Regions from separate parts of the Aquisalimonas sp. 2447 genome, predicted to be linked through region 2. Evidence: predicted binding sites of a transcription regulator. Region 2 holds the regulator's gene; the other holds the start of a gene.
The links. The regulator sigma-54, encoded in region 2, starts transcription at its own class of promoters, with help from an activator protein. The targets are predictions, from matches to a motif close to TGGCANGNTNCNTGCTT.
Positions count from the first base shown of each region.

Region 1: KU884_RS01200 (nitrate reductase) is a predicted target of sigma-54. The motif match lies at 8,655-8,671, and genes of this name have one in related genera.

Region 1 is NZ_CP050695.1:272,820-283,305, reverse strand. It holds gene KU884_RS01225 (carboxypeptidase regulatory-like domain-containing protein) at 1-1,554, opposite strand, end outside; gene KU884_RS01220 (flavin reductase family protein) at 1,925-2,545, opposite strand; gene KU884_RS01215 (DUF2721 domain-containing protein) at 2,656-3,138, shown strand; gene KU884_RS01210 (nitrate/nitrite transporter) at 3,142-4,470, opposite strand; gene cobA (uroporphyrinogen-III C-methyltransferase) at 4,905-5,651, opposite strand; gene KU884_RS01200 (nitrate reductase) at 5,897-8,572, opposite strand; gene nirD (nitrite reductase small subunit NirD) at 8,721-9,071, opposite strand; gene nirB (nitrite reductase large subunit NirB) at 9,216-10,486, opposite strand, start outside.
Region 2 is NZ_CP050695.1:3,090,489-3,100,974, forward strand. It holds gene lptC (LPS export ABC transporter periplasmic protein LptC) at 1-219, shown strand, start outside; gene lptA (lipopolysaccharide transport periplasmic protein LptA) at 203-739, shown strand; gene lptB (LPS export ABC transporter ATP-binding protein) at 736-1,461, shown strand; gene KU884_RS14635 (RNA polymerase factor sigma-54) at 1,627-3,210, shown strand; gene hpf (ribosome hibernation-promoting factor, HPF/YfiA family) at 3,263-3,601, shown strand; gene ptsN (PTS IIA-like nitrogen regulatory protein PtsN) at 3,674-4,147, shown strand; gene KU884_RS14650 (HPr kinase/phosphorylase) at 4,144-4,644, shown strand; gene rapZ (RNase adapter RapZ) at 4,637-5,506, shown strand; gene KU884_RS14660 (PTS sugar transporter subunit IIA) at 5,503-5,913, shown strand; gene KU884_RS14665 (HPr family phosphocarrier protein) at 5,918-6,187, shown strand; gene KU884_RS14670 (type 1 pili tip component) at 6,268-6,606, shown strand; gene pmbA (metalloprotease PmbA) at 6,656-8,011, opposite strand; gene tldD (metalloprotease TldD) at 8,541-9,983, opposite strand; gene KU884_RS14685 (carbon-nitrogen hydrolase family protein) at 10,039-10,486, opposite strand, start outside.

The DNA.
Region 1 (10,486 bases), 1.2 Mb from region 2:
CACCCCATCAGGCGCCTCAACGGGCTCAAGCTCGATTGCACCCAGTTCGGCAATTCCGCCCGGAGGCAGCGCCACCGTCAGGGAGACCCCCTCATGGGCTGCCGCGGTCACCGTGAACGTCTGTTCGCCGGTGTCGATGGCATCGAACCGGAAGCCACCGGTATCGTCGGTGGCAACCTCCTGCGCCCCGCTGGAGACCAATGCGCCCGCCAGTGGCTCACCGCTACCGGAGGAACGTACCTCACCAGTAACTGTCACGGGCTCATCCCCGGGAGGAGGTTCCGATACCGGGGTCAGCCCCGGAGAGAACTTGAGGTCCTGGGCCACGGCCAGTTGAAACTCGACGCTCACCGGATGGTAGCCGGGCGCCGTTATGGTGACGGTGTACGAGCCCGCCGGCAGCACGAACGCGTAATTTCCGTGGCTCCCGGTGCCGGTCTCCGCTGCGCTGTCCCCGGATATCCGCGCTTGTGCTTCCGCTACCGGTGCACCTGTCTCGCGGTCGGTCACGGCACCGAGCAGCCGCCCGGTATCAGGCTCGGGTATCAGTGCGATCTCACCCAGGTCGACCAGCTCAGAGCGGCTCACCCGAACTGTCTGCGTAGTACCGCTGAAACCGTCTGCCGCGTACACCAGAGTGACGTCCTTATCCGCCGGAACGACCAGCTCAAAGGCACCGTCGCTGCCCGTGTTGGCAACCAGTTCCTCGTCCCCTTCCCTGAACACGCTGGCCTGAGCCACGGGCCTGCCGTTGGCCGCGCTCGTAATCCGGCCGACAACCGTGCTTTTGTCGGGATCGTCGGGCAGAACGGTTTCGCCTCCGTCCAGCTGCTGTGCGGTATGTAGTGCCCGCAGGGCGAGTGCGGTCGAGTACACGTCTCCGTCCCAGTCGCCATCGCTGGCCTGCTGCCCCAGCAACCACTGCAACGGGGGCTCGAATGCTTCTTCGCGCGGCGTTACCGGGAGAATCGCAAGCAGGGCATGTGCCGTTTCCCAGCTGGTGCCATAGCCGCCGTCACTGTGGCGTTCAGCCACCAGATAGGCGCGAGCTTCGGTGAGAGTGGGACCAAGCCCAAAGGCAGAGGCGTAGCGGGACAGCGCACGAGTCGCCAGTGCACTCGTATAAACCCTGGAAAGGCTCTCTATTTCCTCCCAGCCACCATCGTGCTGCTGTTGTTCGCGGAGAAACAGCACCCCGGATTCGACCGCCGAATCCGCCTCATGACCGGCTGATTGCAGCGCGAGCAAGGCAAAGGCAGTTGCCTGGACGGAACTCGGGTGACCCGGGGCATCGGCGAAACCGCCATCCGGCTGCTGCCGCTCGAGAAGCGTCTCAATGAGCTCAGTCGGGGCTTGTTGGCCCTGCACGCTGGCCTGGCGGATTGCCAGCGCAAGCAGCTCGGTGTGGTCGTCGACCCCCGCACTGAGCCGCTCGAGCAATCCGTCTCCGGGGGCAAATCCCCCACGGTCGAGAACCAGCAGCGCCAGTTCCGCTTCCGCGTCCGATTGCAGGTTGCTCGCCACCGGGCCACCAGGCTCGAAGGAGCCGTCCACGTTTTGCCGATTTTCCAGCCATTCGGCTCCGGCATCCAACGGCTGCGCGGGTGCGGCTGACGAAAAGACGGCGAGCACTGCCCACGCGAAACACACGAAAACGTGAGATGCGCGGGAATCCAGAACGGGCAGGGAAGGCGCCACGAGTAAGTTCCTTTTACCGGTGTTTCCCTCGACGTTAGCGACAGTGAGTCATTGTGTCAATATGGATCAATAAATGTCACACAAAATATAAATGTCTCTTTTAGAGACGCAGTCGATGCGGGGAATGCGGTGATCCCATCCGTGAAGTCCGGCAGGGAACCATCCCGGGCGTTCGCCCTGGCACCGCAAAGGCGCTCGAAATACAACGCACTTCGGGGACAGGACACTAACCAGGCCGGTGCATCCGGAAGAGCTGTTCGGGTGTCACCGTGAAGTAGTCCGCCGGACCGCCGGCACGAAGTATGGGCTGGGCGGCGGCGGTGTCGTAGATGCCGTCGCGCAGCAGGGAACGGTCCACGTGCACGCCCACCACCTCGCCAAACACCATCCAGGTATCTGCCTTGCGACCATCAGCACCCTGCAGCTGCAGATGCTGGGTCAGCCGGCATTCGAAGGACACCGGCGCCTCTGCGACCCGCGGCGCGCTGATCACCCGGGAGGCGGCCGGCGTCAGTCCGGCCAGTTCGAACTCGTCCACCTCCGGGGCCACGTGGGCACAGCTGGCGTTCATGGCCTCGGCCAGCGACCGGGTGGCCAGGTTCCAGCCGAACTCGCCGGTCTCCAGGATGTTGCGCACGGAGTCCTTGAAGCCGATGCTGGCGAAGCCGACGATGGGCGGCCGGTAGTTGAAGGCGTTGAAGAAGCTGTAAGGGGCCAGGTTCAACCGGCCGGCCGCGTCCTGCGAGGAGATCCAGCCGATGGGGCGGGGCGCCACCATGGCGTTGAACGGGTCGTGGGGCAGGCCGTGCCCCCGGGCGGGCTCGTAGAAGTAGAAGTCTGCGGCCATGAAGGATCCTCGGTTGGAGAAGGAGCAGTTAGCATGCCGCCTCCGGTGCCACTTGCCAAATGCCGCAGTATTGCGCCCGCGCGCAAGCCGGCTGCAAGATAAGCGGCGCCATGATCCCTTTCGCCGCCATCGAGGACCAAGTCTCCGCCATGGAACTCACCCTGGCCACGCCCGCGCTGTTGTTCCCGGCCATCTCCCTGCTGCTGCTGGCCTACACCAACCGTTTCCTGGCCCTGGCGGCGCTGATCCGGGATCTCCAGTCCCGCTACCGGGATACCCACGAACGCAACCTCTATCAGCAGATCGAGAACCTGCGTCGACGGGTGTTACTGATCCGCAACATGCAGGTCATGGGCGTGGCCAGCCTGTTCCTGTGCGTGGTGTGCATGCTGGTGTTGCTGGCGGGCTGGCACGGCACGGCACTGGCGCTGTTCGTCATCAGCTTGCTGTTGATGCTGCTCTCCCTGGCGCTATCCCTGCGCGAGATACAGATCTCCGTGGAGGCGTTGAACATCCAGCTCAGCGGCATGCGGGACGGCACCGCACCGGAAACCCGGGAGCGGGCGGAACGCGATCCTCCGTCCGCTCCCTGACAGTCAGCTGGCTGCTGCAGGCTCTGCGGCAACCAGCTCGTCGGCCGCATCCGGCCGGGTCAGACGCAGCAGCGTGATCACCGCCAGACTGAACACGCACAGGCCGGCGAAGACAACGAAACCGGTGGCATAGCCGCCGTGCCCGCCCCAGTCCGCGAACGCACCCATCACCGGGGGCAGCAGTGTGCCGCCGAAACCGCCGAGCCCCCCGATCCAGCCCGCAGCCCCACCGATGGCACAGGGCAGATAGACCGGCACCAGACTGAACTGGGCGGCATTCGCCACGCCGAACCCGAACGCAATCAGCAGGGTGCCGAGGAAGGCAACCGCAACGGTGCCGGTGAAAGTGAGCAGCAGGGCGCCGGCCAGGGCAGCGCTGAAGGCCAGCATATTGGCCGGCTCGCCGCCGATGCGGTCCGCGAGCAGGCCGCCGGGGACCCGGATCAGCCCGGTAAGAATCCCGAACACGGCGGCCAGTACCCCCGCAGTGGTAATGGGCAACTCGTGGAAGGTGTACCAGTAGGTGGGCAGCCATGCAGTCAGCGCCAGGAACCCGCCGAAGGAGACGAAATAGGTGCTGACCAGGGCCCATGTGCGCCAGGCGCGTGCCGCCTCCATGAGCGCCGGGAACATGCTGCCCCGCGGGAAGGCCTCCTGACCGAGCTCACCGGCCACGCGTTCCGCCTCGGCCTGATCCAGACCGTGATCGGCGCGCAGCTGGAAGTACGGGGCATTCTGGGCGAACAGCGCAACAAGAACGAAGGCCAGCCCCACCAGGGCGATCCAGACCAGGTAAGCTCCCGGCAGCGTGAGCGCGGCCACCATGAACGGCACCAGCAGCGTAAAGGCGCCGGCGCCGGCATTGCCGAAGCCGGCGAAGACGCCCAGTGCCGTTCCCTGCTTGCGCATGGGGTTCCAGTAGGCGTTCATGGGAATACCCACGGAGAAGACGTCCACGCCGAAACCGATCACGGCCCCCAGCAGGAGCAGCAACGGGAAGAAGGCGGGGCCCATGTTGTCCGGATAATAGGCGAACAGCAGCCACACCAGCACGGCCATGGCCGCCAGCATGATGCCGAGCAGGGCGAGAAACGGCTTCTTGCCGCCGGTGGCATCCGCCCAGGCGCCGAACATCACCCGGATGAGGGCGCCACTGAGGGCTGGCATGGCCACCAGCCAGCCCACCTGGGTGGCGGTCAGCTCCATGGGTTCACGCAACTGGGCGGCGGTGGGGCCGAACAGCGCGATGCCTGATATCCCCATGAAGAAACCGAACGAGGTAACGATCAAGGTCGCCAGGCGACTCCCCCGAATACGTGCTGCCATGGTCATTGCTTCGTCTCCACAAAAAAAAAGCGCCTGCGCGGCACTCCCTCTCCAGGGATGCTGCGCAGGCGCCTGTGCCTGTTCGTGCCGCCAGCATTGGCAGCGATCAACAATGGGGTTGCAAACCCGGTGCCAGATAGCTGTCCGGTTCTCGGCTCCACCCCTGAAACCGGCGTCACTGCAATCTCTCGCCCGGCAGACGCGCGACCGCCAAGGGCCTGCCCAGTCCAGGCTCGAGATGCCGGAAAAGCCGATATTGCACCGCGGCAGAGCAGTGCAACGCTCGTCTGCACCCCCCTGGGGCAGCCCCCCAGCCATCAAGAATCGACCAGTGCAGGCGCCCCGCATCAGCGTGGCGCACCTGCAGTTGCCGTCGCCACACCGCGGGCCGGTGGTGCGGACGAGCATCGGACCGGAGGGACGGGATGGCGCAGGGGCGTTCAGTCGACGGCGGGGGCAATCGCCGCCGCCGTCCGCTTCAGGGCGCAGTCATCGGCGGCCGCCACCACCCGACCGATAAGGGTGAGCGCCGGGCTTGGCAGGCCAGCACCGGCGGCCCGGTCAGCGATGTCACGCAAGGTGCCCCGCACGACACGCTGCTGCCTGGTGGTGCCCTCGGCGATCACCGCCACGGGCCAGTCGTCCGGCAGCCCGTTGGCCCGCAGACCGGCGCAGAAGTCCGCCAGCGGCTGCAGCCCCATGTACACCACCAGCGTCCGGTCTCGGCGGGTCAGGGTCGACCAGTCGTCCGGGCTGCGGCCGTCGCGGTCGTGACCGGTGATGAACAGCACCGAACGGGCGTAGTCCCGATGGGTGAGGGGAATGCCGGTGGCTGCGGCACAACCCAGGGCCGCCGTCACGCCGGGAACAACCTCGCAGGGGATCCCGGCGGCGCGGAGCGCATCCTGTTCCTCGCCGCCACGACCGAAGATGAACGGATCCCCGCCCTTGAGCCGTACCACAGTGAGCCCCTGACGGGCGTAGCGGATCAGCAACTCCTCGGTCCGCCCCTGGGGCACGTGGTGATCACCGCATTTCTTGCCGGCGTAGACGCGCGCCGGTCCGGGCCCGGCCAGGGCCAGGATCGCCGGCGACACCAGGCGGTCGTGCAGGATGACATCCGCCTCGCGGAGCACCCGCTCGGCCTTGCGGGTGAGGAGTTCCGGATCGCCGGGGCCGGCGCCCACGAGGTAGACGCGGCCGGACCCGGTCGTGGCTCGCCGGGTGTCGCGGCTTGCGCCGCTCCTACAAGGGCCACCGGAACGACACCGTTCCTTGTCGGGGCTGAAGCCCCTCCCACGTTCCGGTGGCGTTGATCTCTCGTGCAGGTCGCGGGTTGCGCCGCTCCTACCGGCGGCACCGGCCTGGCTCGCGCGCTGTAGGAGCGGCGCCAGCCGCGACGGATGCAGAGCCCGCACCAGATGGCCCAGCATCACGCGGTCCTCCGGTTGGCCGCCGGCGCGTGTTGCACGATCAGGTTCTGGATCTCGGGCAGACAGCTTCCGCAATTGCCGCCAGCCTGACAGGCGGCGGTGACGGCGTTCGACGCCGTGGCGCCGGCCGTTATGGCATCGATGATGGTGTTCTCGCCGACTCCGAAACAGGAGCAGACAGTCCGGCCCGCATCCGGCACCCCGGCCGGCGGACGGCCGGACAGCAAGGCCATGCGGTCGGCGGACGACAACGTCGGTTCGTCGAAAAGACTCGCAAGCCAGTGGCGTCCGGGCAGGGTTTCCAGGGGCCCCATGAACAGGCACCCCATGAGCCGGCCGTCGGCGATCCAGGCCGCGCGGTAGGCGCCACGGGCGGCATCCTCGAACTCCACCCAGTCGCCGCTGTTGCCAAGCAGCTCCCTGGCCACCGCCGGCAGCGTATCCGGGGCGTCGTTACCCGCGAGCTCGTAGCGCACGAATGAACCGCCCCGCGCGAATGCCCACCAGGCGCAACCCGGGTGCGCCCCGGGAGTCTCGCGCAGCAGCATGAAGCCATGCCACGCCGCATTGGCCGGAGCCACGGCCACCGGCGTATGCTTGAACTCCGGCTCGCCGGACAGGGGATCGGTTTCCGGATTGACCACGGCGTCGGCGCACCCCTGGGACGCATATTGCGCGTTCCAGTGCATGGGCACGAAGAGGTTGCCGCGGCGCTGGCCTTCATCCAGGACCACACGACCGAGGAAATGGCCCCACTGGCTACCGACCCGGGCCAGACCGCCCTGCTCCAGCCCGAAAACCCGCGCATCCTCGGGGTGCACCTGGACGAAGGGCTCCACCGCGTGGGCGGACAAACGCGCCGCCTTGCCGGTGCGGGTCATGGTGTGCCAGTGATCCCGCACCCGGCCGGTATTCAGCACCAGCGGGAACTGCGGGTCGGGGCGATTCACCGGGGCGCGGGGCTCCACCGGCACGAACCGGGCGCGTCCGGATTCGGTGTAATAGCGGCCGTCGGCGAACAACCGCGAGGTATCGGCGCCGTCGGCGCGCACCGGCCACTGCCGCGGCGGCATGGCGTCATAGGCCGCGCGGTCCATGCCGACCAGGCCGCCGATGTCGAAATCGCGCCGGCCGTCGTTCTCGAAGGCGGACAACCGCGCGTGCTCGTCGAAGATCTGGTGCGGCCCGGTGTAGGCGAATGCATCGCCGAAGCCCAGGCGCTCGGCGACGGCGCACAGGGCCTGCCAGTCCGCCCGTGCCTCGCCGGGTGCGGGCAGGAACGGGCGCTGGCGGGAGATGCGCCGCTCGGAGTTGGTGACCGTGCCGTCCTTCTCGCCCCATGCCAGCGCCGGCAACAGGACGTCGGCGACTTCGGTGGTGTCCGTGTGCGCCATGGCCTCGGAGACCACCACCAGTTCGCAGTCCCTCAACGCATCACGCATCCTGTCCGCGTCCGGGAGGCTCACCACCGGGTTGGTGGACATGATCCAGACAGCCTTGATCTCGCCGCGGGCGATGGCCTGGAACAGGTCAACGGCCTTGTCACCGGGGCCGGTCACCAGCTTCGGTGCATCCCAGAAGCGGCGCACCCGGTCCACATCCTCGGGGGCAAAGTCCATGTGTGCGGCAAGCTGGTTGGCCAGCCCGCCGACCTCGCGACCACCCATGGCGTTGGGCTGGCCGGTGATGGAGAACGGCCCCGTGCCCGGTCGACCGATACGGCCCGTGAGCAGGTGGCAGTTGATTATGGCGTTGACCTTGTCGGTGCCGGCACTGGACTGGTTCACCCCCTGGGAGAACAGGGAGACGGTCTTGTCGGTGCGCGTGAACAGGCGGAAGAACTGCATCACATCGCCTTCCGGGAGGTCGCACTGGGCGGCGACGTCAGGAACGGAACCGCCACTGCGCGCCATTTCGATGGCCTGACCAAAGCCCTCGGTATGCTGCTCGAGAAAGGCGTAGTCCACCTGACCGTCCCGGGCCAGGTGGTGCAGCAGCCCGTTCCAAAGCCAGACGTCGGTTCCCGGCGCCAGCGGCAGGTGGAGGTCGGCAATCTCGCAGGTGTCCGTGCGCCGCGGATCGATGACCACCACCCGCATGTCGGGGTTGTCCGCCTTTGCCGCCTTCACCCGCTGGTAGAGCACCGGGTGGCACCAGGCCAGGTTGGAACCCGTCAGGACCAGCAATTCGGCCTGTTCCAGGTCCTCGTAATTGCCGGCCACCGTGTCGGCACCGAAGGCGCGCTTGTGCCCCGCCACCGCCGAGGCCATGCACAGCCGCGAGTTGGTGTCCACGTGCGGCGTGCCGATGAAGCCCTTGAACAGCTTATTGGAGACGTAGTAGTCCTCGGTGAGCATCTGTCCAGAGCCATAGAACGCCACGGCCTCCGGTCCGTGCTCGGCGATGATCCGGCGGAGGCCGTCGGCCACCGTGTCCAGGGCTGTATCCCAGTCGGACCGTTCGCCGTGCACCACCGGGTGCAGCAACCGGCCCTCCAGATCCACGGTCTCGCCCAGAGCAGCCCCCTTGGAGCACAGGCGGCCGTAATTGGCCGGGTGCTCCGGGTCGCCCTGAATCTTCGCGGTGCCATCGACGTCGCGCGATGCCAGGATGCCGCAGCCGACACCACAGTAGGGGCAGGTCGTGCGGATCGTTTGCGAGTGTTGGTCGTGCATGGTGACACCTCTTCGCGCTGCGCGCGTCCGAGCTGGCATGGGGCGGCTGCGTGGAATCGCGACTCACGTCGCTCCCACCGGGAGGCATGCTCGATGCCCTCCCGAGAGCCGCCGTGGGAGCGACGTTAGTCGCGACGGTCCCGGGGCCTCAGGTCACGGGCTCAGGGTTCAGATACAGATCGCCATCGTCGTTGCGGACCTCGAAGCGGGGCACACAGCCCACATCCGGGGCCTTGGCCTCGCCCTTGTCCATGTGGATGTTCCACTGGTGCAGGGGACAGGTGACCAGCCGGCCGTGGACCTGCCCCTCGGACAGCGGGCCGCCCTGGTGGGGGCAGCGGTCCAGCAGGGCGAAGACCTCGTCGGACCCGTTGCGGAACACGGCCACGGGGCCGTGGGCGGTTTCCACCACCCGGGCGCCGAGGCGAGGAATGTCATCCAGGCGGCCGACAGGGAGCCATTGGGCTGTCTCGGCAGTGGGTTGAGCTTGTGCAGTCATGGATTCACCTGTGCTGTATTGCGTGTTCTGGTACCGGCGAGGCAGGCAGCTGTCGCGACTGACGTCGCTCCCACGGTGCCCTTGGGAAGGCACCGGGAAAGGCCTCACCGTGGGAGCGACGTCAGTCGCGATTCCGACCGCGGCCTACCCCGCCTTCCTCAACGGCTCGAACTTCTCCTGGTGGTTCTTGCTGTAGAACTTCCAGGGGTCCTCCTGGGCCTGCTTCTGGGAGGCGTCGAAGCGCTCCGCCAGGGTCTTGCGACCCTCGGCGTCCTCCACCACCCGGTCCTTTACGTAGCTGAGGCCCACCCGCTCGATCCACGGCGCGGTGCGCTCCAGGTAGCGGGCCTCCTCGCGATAGAGCTGCAGGAAGGCGGCGGCGTACTCCTTGACCTCCTCCATGGTCTCCACGCGACAGAGCACGTCGGTGGCGCGGATCTTGACGCCGCCATTGCCGCCCACGTGCAGCTCCCAGCCCGATTCGATGGCGACCACGCCGAAGTCCTTGATGCTGGCCTCGGCGCAGTTGCGCGGGCAGCCGGAGACGGCCATCTTGAACTTGTGCGGCGTCCAGGTGCCCCAGGTCATCTCCTCCAGCTCGATGCCGCAGGTGGTGGAGTCCTGGGTGCCGAAGCGGCACCACTCGGAACCGACACAGGTCTTTACCGTGCGCAGCGCCTTGCCGTAGGCGTGGCCGGAGACGAAGCCGGCGTCGGAGAGATCGCCCCAGACGCCGGGGAGCTGCTCCTTTTTCACCCCCAGCAGGTCGATACGCTGGCCGCCGGTGATCTTCACCGTGGGCACCTCGTACTTCTCCGCGACCTCGGCGATAGAGCGCAGCTGCTGGGGCGTGGTAACGCCGCCCCAGATGCGGGGTACCACGGAGAAGGTGCCGTCCTTCTGGATGTTGGCGTGCATGCGCTCGTTGACGAAGCGTGCCTGGGAGTCGTCCTCGGCGTCATCCGGCCAGGTGGAGATGAGGTAGTAGTTCAGCGCCGGGCGGCACTTCTCGCAGCCGTCGTCGGTCTTCCAGGCCAGGTTGTCGAACACCTGGCGCAAGGTGGTCAGCCCCTCGGTGCGGATGGCCTCGCGCACCTGGTCGTGACTCATGTCGGTGCAGCCACACATGGGCTTGGCCTTGCCGGCCTCGTAGTCACCGCCCATGGTGGCGGCCAGGAGCTGTTCCACCAGTCCGCTGCAGGAGCCGCAGGAGGCGGCCGCCTTGGTATGGGACTTCACGTCATCCAGGGTGAACAGCCCCTCCTTGGTGATGGCCTGGACGATGTCGCCCTTGCACACGCCATTGCAGTCGCAAATCTGGGCTTCGTCGGCCAGATTGGCCACCTGATTGACGCCACCATGCCCGGAGTCGCCCAGATGCGCCTGGCCGAACAGCAGGCTGTCGCGAAAGTCGG
Region 2 (10,486 bases):
GCCATTCGCCGCAGCCGCACCGACGACAACCTGCCGGCGAACGTGGACACCAGCGAAGTCTTTCTGCAACCGGAACAACGCTATGCCGAAACCGACGAACACGCGGTCTACTGGCGCGAGGATGCCCGCCTGGAGGGCGTGGGCCTGCGCGCATGGCTGGACCGGGAATACCTGGAACTGCTCTCCGAGGTCCGTGGCCGTTATGAAACACCTGACTGAACGCCCTGGCGGCCTTGGCGTCGGTCTGGCGTGCGTGCTGCTGCTCGCCACTTCGGTCGCCATGGCCGAGCCCATCGACCTGGACGCGGATCAGGCGGAGATCGACAACGCCCGCGGTGTCAGCGTGTACACCGGCAACGTCGTCCTCACCCGGGGTTTCCGCCGCATCACCGGTGACCGCATGACTGTGCATCTCAGCCGCGACGACGCGGGCGATCAGGCACTGGATCACGTGGTAGTCGAGGGCGAGCCGGCCGTCTACAACCAGCAGGCCACGGAGGATCGTCGCGCCGTGGAGGCGGAGGCGCCACGCATGGAGTATCACGCCGCCGGGCCGGAGCGCATCATTCTCCTGGAAGGAGCGCGCCTGGTGCAGGGGCGCAACACCTTCTCCGGCGAACGCATCGAGTACGAGGTCGCCGCCGACGTGGTGCAGGCCCGCGGCGAGCCCGATACCGGCCGCCGCGTGCAGATCACCCTTTTCCCGGACGACGAGGACGAGGAAGGAGACGACCAGTGAGCCTGCTGCGGGCGGAGGAGCTGACCAAGGTCTACCGGCGCAAGACGGTGGTCCACGGCGCGACCATCGACGTGGCCAGCGGCGAGGTCGTCGGGTTGCTCGGACCCAACGGCGCCGGCAAGACCACCTGCTTCTACATGGTGGTGGGGTTGGTCCAGGCCGACGGTGGCCGCATCCTGCTCGACGACAACGACATCACCGACCTGCCCATGCATGTGCGCGCCAGACGCGGCGTGGGGTATCTACCCCAGGAAGCATCCATTTTCCGCAAGCTCACGGTGATGGACAACCTGTTGGCGATCCTGGAGACGCGCCCGGAACTGGACCGCAAGCAGCGTCGCGAGCGCGCCCAGGAACTGCTCGAGGAGTTCAGTGTTGCCCACCTGCACGACCAGACCGGCATCAGTCTCTCCGGGGGTGAGCGCCGCCGGGTGGAAATCGCCCGCGCCCTTGCAGCCAACCCGCGCTTCATCCTGCTGGATGAACCCTTCGCCGGTGTCGACCCCATCTCGGTGCTGGATATCCAGGCCATCATCCGCCACCTGGCGGAGCGGGACATCGGCGTCCTGATTACCGATCACAACGTGCGTGAAACCCTGGGCATCTGTCAGCGCGCCTATATCCTCGCGCAGGGAGAAGTCATTGCCAGGGGCAGTTCCGAAGAGGTCCTTGCCAACCGCAAGGTGCGCGAAGTGTACCTGGGGGAGGAGTTCCGGCTGTAGACGCGACCCGGGTCCCGCTGAGACAACATGCCGTCACGCAAGTATCGCGCCAATGTTCTAACGCGGGCCTGAGTCGGTTACGATGGGAGACATGGATAACACCAGCATTCACCGAATCCGGTCCGAGCAGCTGCCCACGACGGCGGCGGGAGACCCGCGTTGTCGATGAAACAGTCGCTACAACTCAAGCTCGGACAGCAGCTCACCATGACCCCCCAACTGCAGCAGGCCATCAAGCTGCTGCAGCTCTCCACGCTTGAGCTACGCACGGAAATCCAGCAGGCGCTGGACTCCAACCTGATGCTGGAACCCGCCGACGATCTCGACGAGTCCGACGATGCCGAACTCGACAGCAGCGGCAACGCGGACGGCGAAGACAGCCAGAACAACGCCGAAGACGGCGGCGAGCGCACGGAGGCTGCCGAGAACCGGGAGCATGCGGAGTCCACAGAGGCTGCCGCAAGCGAGGCTACCGGCGCGGAGATAACCACCGACAGCGGCGAACCGGAGCTGAGCACGGAAAACCAGCAGAGCGATATCCCCGAAGACCTGCCGCTGGACTCCGACTGGAACGACATCTACGACGGCAGCACCTCGTACAGTGCCGCCGGCAGCGACGATGAACAGCGGGAAACCTGGGAAAACCGTACCGCCGGTGACGGTGGTGGCCTCCACGAGCACCTGTTGTGGCAGGCCCAGCTCTCCCATTTCAGTGATCGCGACATGGCCATTGCCGAGGCCATCATCGACGGCGTCCGCGACGACGGTTATCTCGGCGTCAGCATCGAGGACATCTGCGCCTCGGTGTCTTCGGACGAGCCGGTGGAGGCCGATGAAGTCGAGGCGGTGCGCCACCTGATCCAGCGCTTCGACCCGGTCGGCGTGGCCTCTTTGGACCCCCGCGAGGCGCTACTGGTCCAGCTGGACCAGTTTCCCGACGACACGCCCTGGCTGAACGAAGCACGGCTGCTCGTGGACCGCCACCTGGATCTGCTCGGCAGCCGTCAGGTCAGCCAGCTGACCCGCAAACTGAAGATCAGCGAGGGCGAGCTGGGCGAGGTGCTGGCCCTGGTTCGCTCGCTTGACCCGCGCCCCGGCTCGCAGATCAGTAGCGCACCGGCTGAGTACGTCATCCCCGACGTCTATGTGCGCAAGGAGCGTGGTGCCTGGCGGGTCGAGCTCAACCCCGAAGCCGCCCCCAAGATCCGGGTGAACAGCTACTACGCCGGGCTGGTGAAGCGCGGCGACCAGGGCAGCGACAACTCCACCATGCGCCAGCACCTGCAGGAGGCCCGCTGGTTCATCAAGAGTCTACAGAGCCGCAACGAGACCCTGCTCAAGGTCGCCACCTGCATCGTCAACCACCAGCAGGAGTTCCTGGAGCACGGCGAAGAGTCCATGAAACCTCTGGTGCTGCGGGAGGTGGCCGAAGAGGTGGAAATGCACGAATCCACCATCTCGCGCATCACCACCCAGAAGTACATGTACACCCCGCGGGGCACCTTCGAGTTCAAGTATTTCTTCTCCAGCCATGTGCACACCGTCGACGGTGACGAGTGCTCGGCGACCGCCATCCGTGCGCGCATTCGCCGCCTGATCGGCGACGAGGATCCGCGCAAGCCGCTCAGCGACAGCAAACTTGCGGAGATTCTCAAAAACGAGGGAATCGATGTGGCGCGACGGACCGTAGCCAAGTATCGTGAATCCATGTCCATTGCCTCGTCCAACGACAGGAAACGCATCGCCTGAGCTCCGGGATGCACGATATCCCGGCCCGAGCGGGCGCCATCAAGGAGGCCTTATGCAGATAGACGTCACCGGGCACCACATCGATCTCACCGACGCCCTGCGGGATTACGTGCAAGCGAAGATGGACAAACTGGAACGCCATTTCGACAATGTCGTGGATGTCCACGTCATCCTGACCGTGGAGAAGCTCGTCCAGAAGGCCGAGGCCACCATGAAGCTCAGTGGCGCCAAGCTGTACGCTGACGCCAGCGCCCAGGACATGTACGCTGCCATTGACGGTCTGGTGGAGAAGCTCGACCGCCAGGTGAAGAAGCACAAGGAAAAGGTCACCGATCACCGCCGCAACGAAGGGGCTCAGGCCAAGGCGGCGGGTGAAGGCGACGAGGACTGACACCCTGCGCCGGTGGCCTTTCCGGCCACCGGCGATAACGGACGCCGCAGCCATGACCCTGCGTGGAACAGCATGATCAAGATTGCCGACCTGATCACTCCGGACCGTGTCGCCTGTGACGTCGACGTCACCAGCAAGAAGCGCGGGCTTGAAGTCCTCAGTGACCTCGTTGCCGCCTCCGACCCCGCGCTGTCCGCTCAGACCATTTTCGACAAGCTCATCAACCGCGAGAAACTCGGCAGCACCGGTCTCGGGCACGGTGTTGCCCTGCCCCATGCGCGCATGGACGGCAACGAAGCGGCGGCAGCGGCATTCATCCGCACCGGCGATGCCATCGACTTCGACGCCTTCGATGGTGAACCGGTGGATCTCCTGTTCGCCCTTGTGGTGCCGGAGCACTTCACCGACGAACACCTGCAGATCCTGGCGCGGCTGGCGGAAATGTTCAGCGACGCGTCGTTCTGCAACCGGCTTCGGAATGCACCCGACGCCCAGGCCCTGTTCCAGTTGCTCACGGAGTGGGAGTCGGGCGCAGGACAGGCATGACCCGCACCGGGAACACCACCACCATTCCGGGCGTGCTGGTCGCCATCCATGGGGACGGCATCCTGCTGCAGGGCGACAGCGGCATCGGCAAGAGCGAACTGGCTCTGCAACTGCTGGACCGCGGCCACCAGCTGGTGGCGGACGACAGCGTCACCGTGGCCGTTCGCAACGGTGTCCTTAGCGGCCATGCACCGAGCAGCCTGGCGGGGATGCTGGAGATCCGCGGCCTGGGCCCCTGCCCGGCGGACGTTCTGTTCGGGCACAATGCCATCCGCCCGTCGGCGGCGATCACCCTGGTGGTCGGTCTCTGCCGACCCAAGGACTGGCTGGACTGGCCCCGGCTCGCCCCCGTCCGTGACGCCATCACCCTGGCCGGCATCCTGGTCCCCCGGGTCCGGCTGCCGGTGGCACCGGAACGGCCTCTGGCGCTGGTGGTCGAGGCCCTGGCCCGACTGCATGGCAGCGGCCATCTGCAGAGCGAGACCGAGCATGCATGAGCAGACACGCCTGATCATCGTCAGCGGCCTCTCGGGCTCAGGCAAGACCGTGGCGCTGCATACGCTGGAAGACAACGGCTGCTACTGCATCGACAACCTCCCCGTGACCATGCTCGCCGCCTTCGGCGACCATGTCACCAGCCTGGCACCGGAGGCTCTGGGCCATTACGCTGTGGGCGTTGACGCCCGCAACCGCATGAACGATCTGGAAGCGTTTCCGGAGATCCTTGCGAAGCTGAAGCGGGTCACCGGCATCCAGCCGGAGATCCTGTTCCTCACCGCCGACGAGAGCACGCTGATCAAGCGCTTCTCCGAGACCCGGCGCCGGCACCCGCTGAGCAGCGGTGACGTCCCCCTTGCCGACGCCATTGCCCGGGAGCGCGCCCTGCTGGTGCCGATTCAGTCGCAGGCGGATCTGGTCATCGACACCACGGAGACGACCCTGCATCAGCTCCGGGATCTGGTGCGCCAGCGGCTCACCCGCAACTCGCGCAAGCTGTCGTTGCTGTTCCAGTCCTTCGGCTTCAAGCACGGCGCCCCCACCGATGCGGATTTCGTCTTCGACGCCCGGGTCCTGCCCAATCCGCACTGGGAACCGGCGCTGCGCGCCCTGACCGGTCAGGACGAACCGGTGGCGCGGTACTTGTCCTCCCACGAGAGTGTGGAGACCATGTACACCGATATCCGCGATTTTCTCGACCGCTGGGTCCCGGCATTCAAGGTCGAGAACCGGAGTTACCTGACGGTGGCCATCGGCTGCACCGGAGGGCAGCATCGTTCGGTCTACCTGTGCGACCGGCTTGCCAGCCATTTCGACGACGGCACACAGGACGTGAGCGTACGACACAGGGAGCTTTCATGAGCGTCAGCATTCTGCTGGTCACTCACAACCGGATTGGTCACGAACTCCTGGAAACGGCCCGGGAGACGCTGGGATTCTGCCCGGTGCAGACACGCACCCTGGAAGTCACTCCCGACGGCGAGCCCGCCGAGCTGATCGAGCGGGCCATGGACCTGGTGGGACTCCTTGATGACGGCGACGGCGTGCTGGTGCTCACCGACTGCTACGGTTCCACGCCCAGCAACGTGTGCTCGCAGCTGGCCCGGGATCACCGCATCGTCGTCATTGCCGGGGTCAATCTGCCCATGCTGCTGCGGGTGTTCAACTACCCGGGGCTGACCCTGCCGGAACTGGCGGACAAGGCCCGCACTGGTGGCCGCGACGGCGTGATTCTCGTGGAGACGTTCCACGCCACAAGGGAGTGCTGACGGCGTGGCTCAACGGGATGTCACCATCATCAACAAGCTCGGCCTGCACGCCCGGGCCGCGGCGAAGTTCGTAGCCCTGGCCGGCCGCTTTCAGGCGGAGATCCAGGTTCACCGCGAGGGCAAGACCGTCAACGGCAAGAGCATCATGGGCATGATGATGCTGGCCGCCGGGCGTGGTACCACCATCACCGTGGAAGCCAACGGCGACGACGCGGAGGCCGCGCTGGACGCCCTGGAAGGGCTGGTGAATGAACGCTTCCAGGAGAGCGAATAGCCCGGCCCTCAGCCCCCACAATACCGCCGCCGGCGATGGTAGACTCGATGCAGGTTCCAGTGATCGGGAGGTGGGAGACCATGCAGGTAAAGAAACTGGTCGAGCTCTGGGAACAGAACGCCGCCGAAGTACGCACGGCGAAAACCTACGAGGTGCGCCTGCCCGTCCACGACGCGGCCAAGCTCGCGGCGCTGCGGGACATGTTCCCCGGCCGCTCGGAACAGGACCTGATCACCGATCTTCTCTCGGCGGCCCTGGACGACCTGGAAGCCTCGTTCCCCTACATTCAGGGCAAGCGCGTGGTCGCCGAGGACGAACAGGGCGACCCCATCTACGAGGACGTCGGCAGCACGCCGACATTCAACGAACTTACGCGTAAGCACCTGGAACGTATCAAGCGCGAGAGCGGGACGCCCTGACGTGGTCACCCCCGGCCGGCTCCGCCACCGGGGCTGGCGTCATGCGCCACTACTGTCCTGCAACGGTGACATCGTCCAGCAGCAGCGAGCCCGTACGGACGCTGCCACGGGTGTCCATGTCACTGCCCACGGCCCGCAGATTGCGGAACATGTCGCGGAGGTTGCCGGCGACGGTGATCTCCTCCACCGGTTCGCCCAACTCGCCGTTCGTCACCAGGAAGCCGGCCGCGCCCCGGGAATAGTCGCCGGTCACGGCGTTGACCCCCTGGCCCATGAGTTCCGTGACGACCAGCCCGTTGCCCATCTCCCGCAGCAGGCCCTCGAAGTCGTGCTCTCCGGGGTGGACGGTGAGGTTGTGTACGCCGCCTGCATTGCCGGTGGTGGTCATGCCCAGCTTGCGCGCCGAGTATGTGTCGAGCACGTAGCCCTGCAGTACCCCGGCGTCCACGAGCGTCCGGTCCCGGGTGGCCACGCCTTCATTGTCAAAGGCGGCGCTGCCTAGCGCCCGGGGCAGATGCGGATACTCGGTCATGGTCACGTGCTCCGGAAACACGCGCTCGCCCAGATGGTCCAGCAGGAAGGAGGCGTGCCGGTACAGACTCCCCCCGCGCACCGCACCCAGGAAATGACCGATCATGCCCCGGGCCATTTCCGGCACATAAAGCACGGGCATGCGCCCGGTGGCGATCTGGCGACCGCCCAGCCGCCGCACCGCCCGGGCCGCCGCCTTGCGGCCCACGGCCTCCGGCGCCTCCAGTTCATCCGCGTGGCGGCCCACCGTATACCAGAAATCCCGCTGCATGCCGGCACCCTCACCGGCCACAACGACACAGTTCACGCCGTGACGCGTCCCCTCCGTGGCGCCGATGAAACCGTGGCTGTTGCCGTAGACACGCACCGAGCGCCCCGTACTGACCCCGGCCCCTTCGGAATTGGAAATCCGGGAATCCGCATCCAGCGCCGCCGCCTCGCAGGCCAGCGCCAGATCAATGGCCGCATCCGGCTCCAGATCCCAGGGGTGATCCAGATCCAGCTCCGGGAACTCGGTGGCCATGAGCTCCGGGTCAGCCAGCCCCTGCGCCGGATCCTCCGAGGTGTAGCGGGCAATGCTGCACGCCGCGGACACCGTATCCCGCACCGATTGCGCGGAGAAATCCGCCGACGCTGCGGTCCCCTGCCGCTGGCCGAAATACACGGCCACCCCCAGGGAACGGTCCCGCTCGTGCTCCAGGGTGTCCACCTCGCCACGACGCACGTTGACGGATAACCCCGTGCCCACACTCACCGACGCCTCGGCCGCACTCGCCCCCTGCCGCTTCGCCTCGTCCAGCACCTGCTGGACGATCTTCGCCAGCTCATCCGTGGTGGGCAGCGCCGCACTGGCAGTGACGGTTGGTGTGGTCATGTTCTTCCTCCGGCGTTGTGTTCAAGACTGGTCAATGGCGGAACACCGTACTCCATGGCACCCGAACGGTCGCCGGTGCCATGAGCGGGGCGGAGGGAGTCCGATCCCGGACCGTCTCCAGCCATGGATGGCTGGAGACGAGCCTACAGGGATGTACCAGTGTCCTGTTACCGAAGTTCGTCGCATTTTGCCTGTTCTCAGGGCCGTTGAGGCAAGGCCATCGGGCCGAAGGCGTAGCGCCACTACGTCGAGGGCTGATAACGCCGCCTCAGCGGCCCTGAGAACAGGCCCTGCGGGAGCATCCGTGCGGCGCCAGGACTTCGTTGCGCCTCTTGCCAAGGGCGACAGCCATTGCCTGCGAGCCGCGCCTCGCCCTGACGCCGCACGGATGCTCAAAATGCGACGAAGTTCGGTAACAGGACACTCGGGCGTGTCCGGGATCGGACTCCCTCCGTCCCGCGCCCCGGATCGAAAGAACCGCTCTCCGGCAATGCCGTGCGAGTCAGCTCCGGAAGCGATAATCAATACCTCAGGCCTCTGTCCCGCCCACGGTCAGCGCATCCACCTTCAAGGTCGGCTGCCCGACACCCACCGGCACGCTCTGCCCCTCCTTGCCACAGACTCCGATGCCGGTATCGAGCTTCAGGTCAGTACCCACCATGCTCACCTGCTTGAGCACCTCCGGCCCGTTGCCGATCAGCGTCGCCCCCTTCACGGGACGGGTGACACGGCCGTTCTCGATGAGATACGCCTCGTTGGCCGAAAACACGAACCGCCCCGAGGTAATGTCCACCTGGCCACCACCAAAGTTCACCGCATAGATGCCGTGATCCACCGAACGGATGATCTCCTCCGGATCATGCGGCCCGGCCAGCATGTACGTGTTGGTCATGCGCGGCATGGGCAGATGCGCATAGGACTCCCGGCGCCCGTTGCCGGTGGGCTGCATGCCCATCAGGCGGGCATTCATCCGGTCCTGCATGTATCCCGAAAGACGACCGTTCTCGATCAGCACCGTGCTCTCCGCGGGCACGCCCTCGTCATCGACGTTCAGCGAGCCACGCCGCCCCGGCACCGTGCCGTCATCCACCACCGTGCACAGCTCCGAGGCCACCCGCTCGCCCATGCGGCCGGCAAACGCGGACGTGCCCTTACGGTTGAAATCCCCCTCCAGACCGTGCCCCACCGCTTCGTGCAACAGCACCCCGGGCCAGCCCGGACCCAGCACCACCGGCATGGTCCCCGCCGGCGCGTCCACCGCCTCCAGGTTCAGCAACGCCTGACGCACCGCCTCGCGGGCATACCCCAGGGCGCGGTCCTGCTCCAGGAAGAAGGCGTAACCGTGGCGACCACCACCGCCGGCCATGCCGTTCTCCCGGCGACCCCCCTGCTCCACCAGCACGGAGACATTGAGCCGCACCAGCGGGCGCACATCGGCATTCAGGCGGCCCTCGTGATCGGCCACCAGCACCACGTCGTGGAGCCCGGACAGGCTCACCATCACCTGCTCCACCCGCGGGTCCTGGCGCCGCGCCTCGGCATCGACGCGCCGCAGCAGATCCACCTTGTCCGCATCGGACAGACTCTCCAGCGGGTTGTCCGTGCCGTAGAGATCCAGCCCCCGGCCACGATGCCAGGCCTGGATGCGCCCGCCGACGCCGGACCGCGCAATGGCGCGGGCAGCTCCGGAGGCCTCCATGAGCGCCGGCATCACGATTTCATCGGAATAGGCGAAACCGGTCTTCTCGCCGCTGATGGCGCGCACGCCCACGCCCTGGTCGATGGCATAACCGCCCTGCTTGATGAGACCGTCCTCCAGCGCCCAGGTCTCGTGGCGACTGGCCTGGAAGTACAGGTCCGCTGCATCGATGCTCGGCCCCATGAGGCGGCCGAAGACATCCTCCAGCGCGGTCTCGCTGAGCCCTGCCGGGGCTAGCAGGCGTTCCGTGGCAATGGACAGACTCTGTTCCATGGTTGCAACCTTCTCCGGTAGCGAATCGATACGCCGGGGTGGACTCCCCGCGACGTCAGGTGTTCCGTGCCACGACGGCGTCAGCCGGCGCCGGCTGCACCGCGTCCGGGCAGCTTAGCCGCCGATGCGCCAGCGACGGAAAGCGCGCCCTGACATCGGCCAGCCGCACCGGGTCGAGCTCACCGATGACCACCCCGGAGCCCCGCGCAAGACTATCCTGCACGCTGCCCCACGGGTCCAGGATCAACGAGTCACCGTGGGTCTCGCGGCCGTTCATGTGATAACCACCCTGTCCGGCGGCGATGACGTAACTCTGGTTCTCGATGGCCCGCGCCTGCAGCAACGGTCGCCAGTGCACGGCGCCGGTGCGGGCGGTGAACGCTGAAGGCACCACGAAGAAGTCGGCACCGCGGTCCGCCATGACCCGGAACTGTTCCGGGAAACGCAGATCGTAACAGACAGCCACCCCCATACAGCCGAAGGGGGTGGCCACCGTCACCACC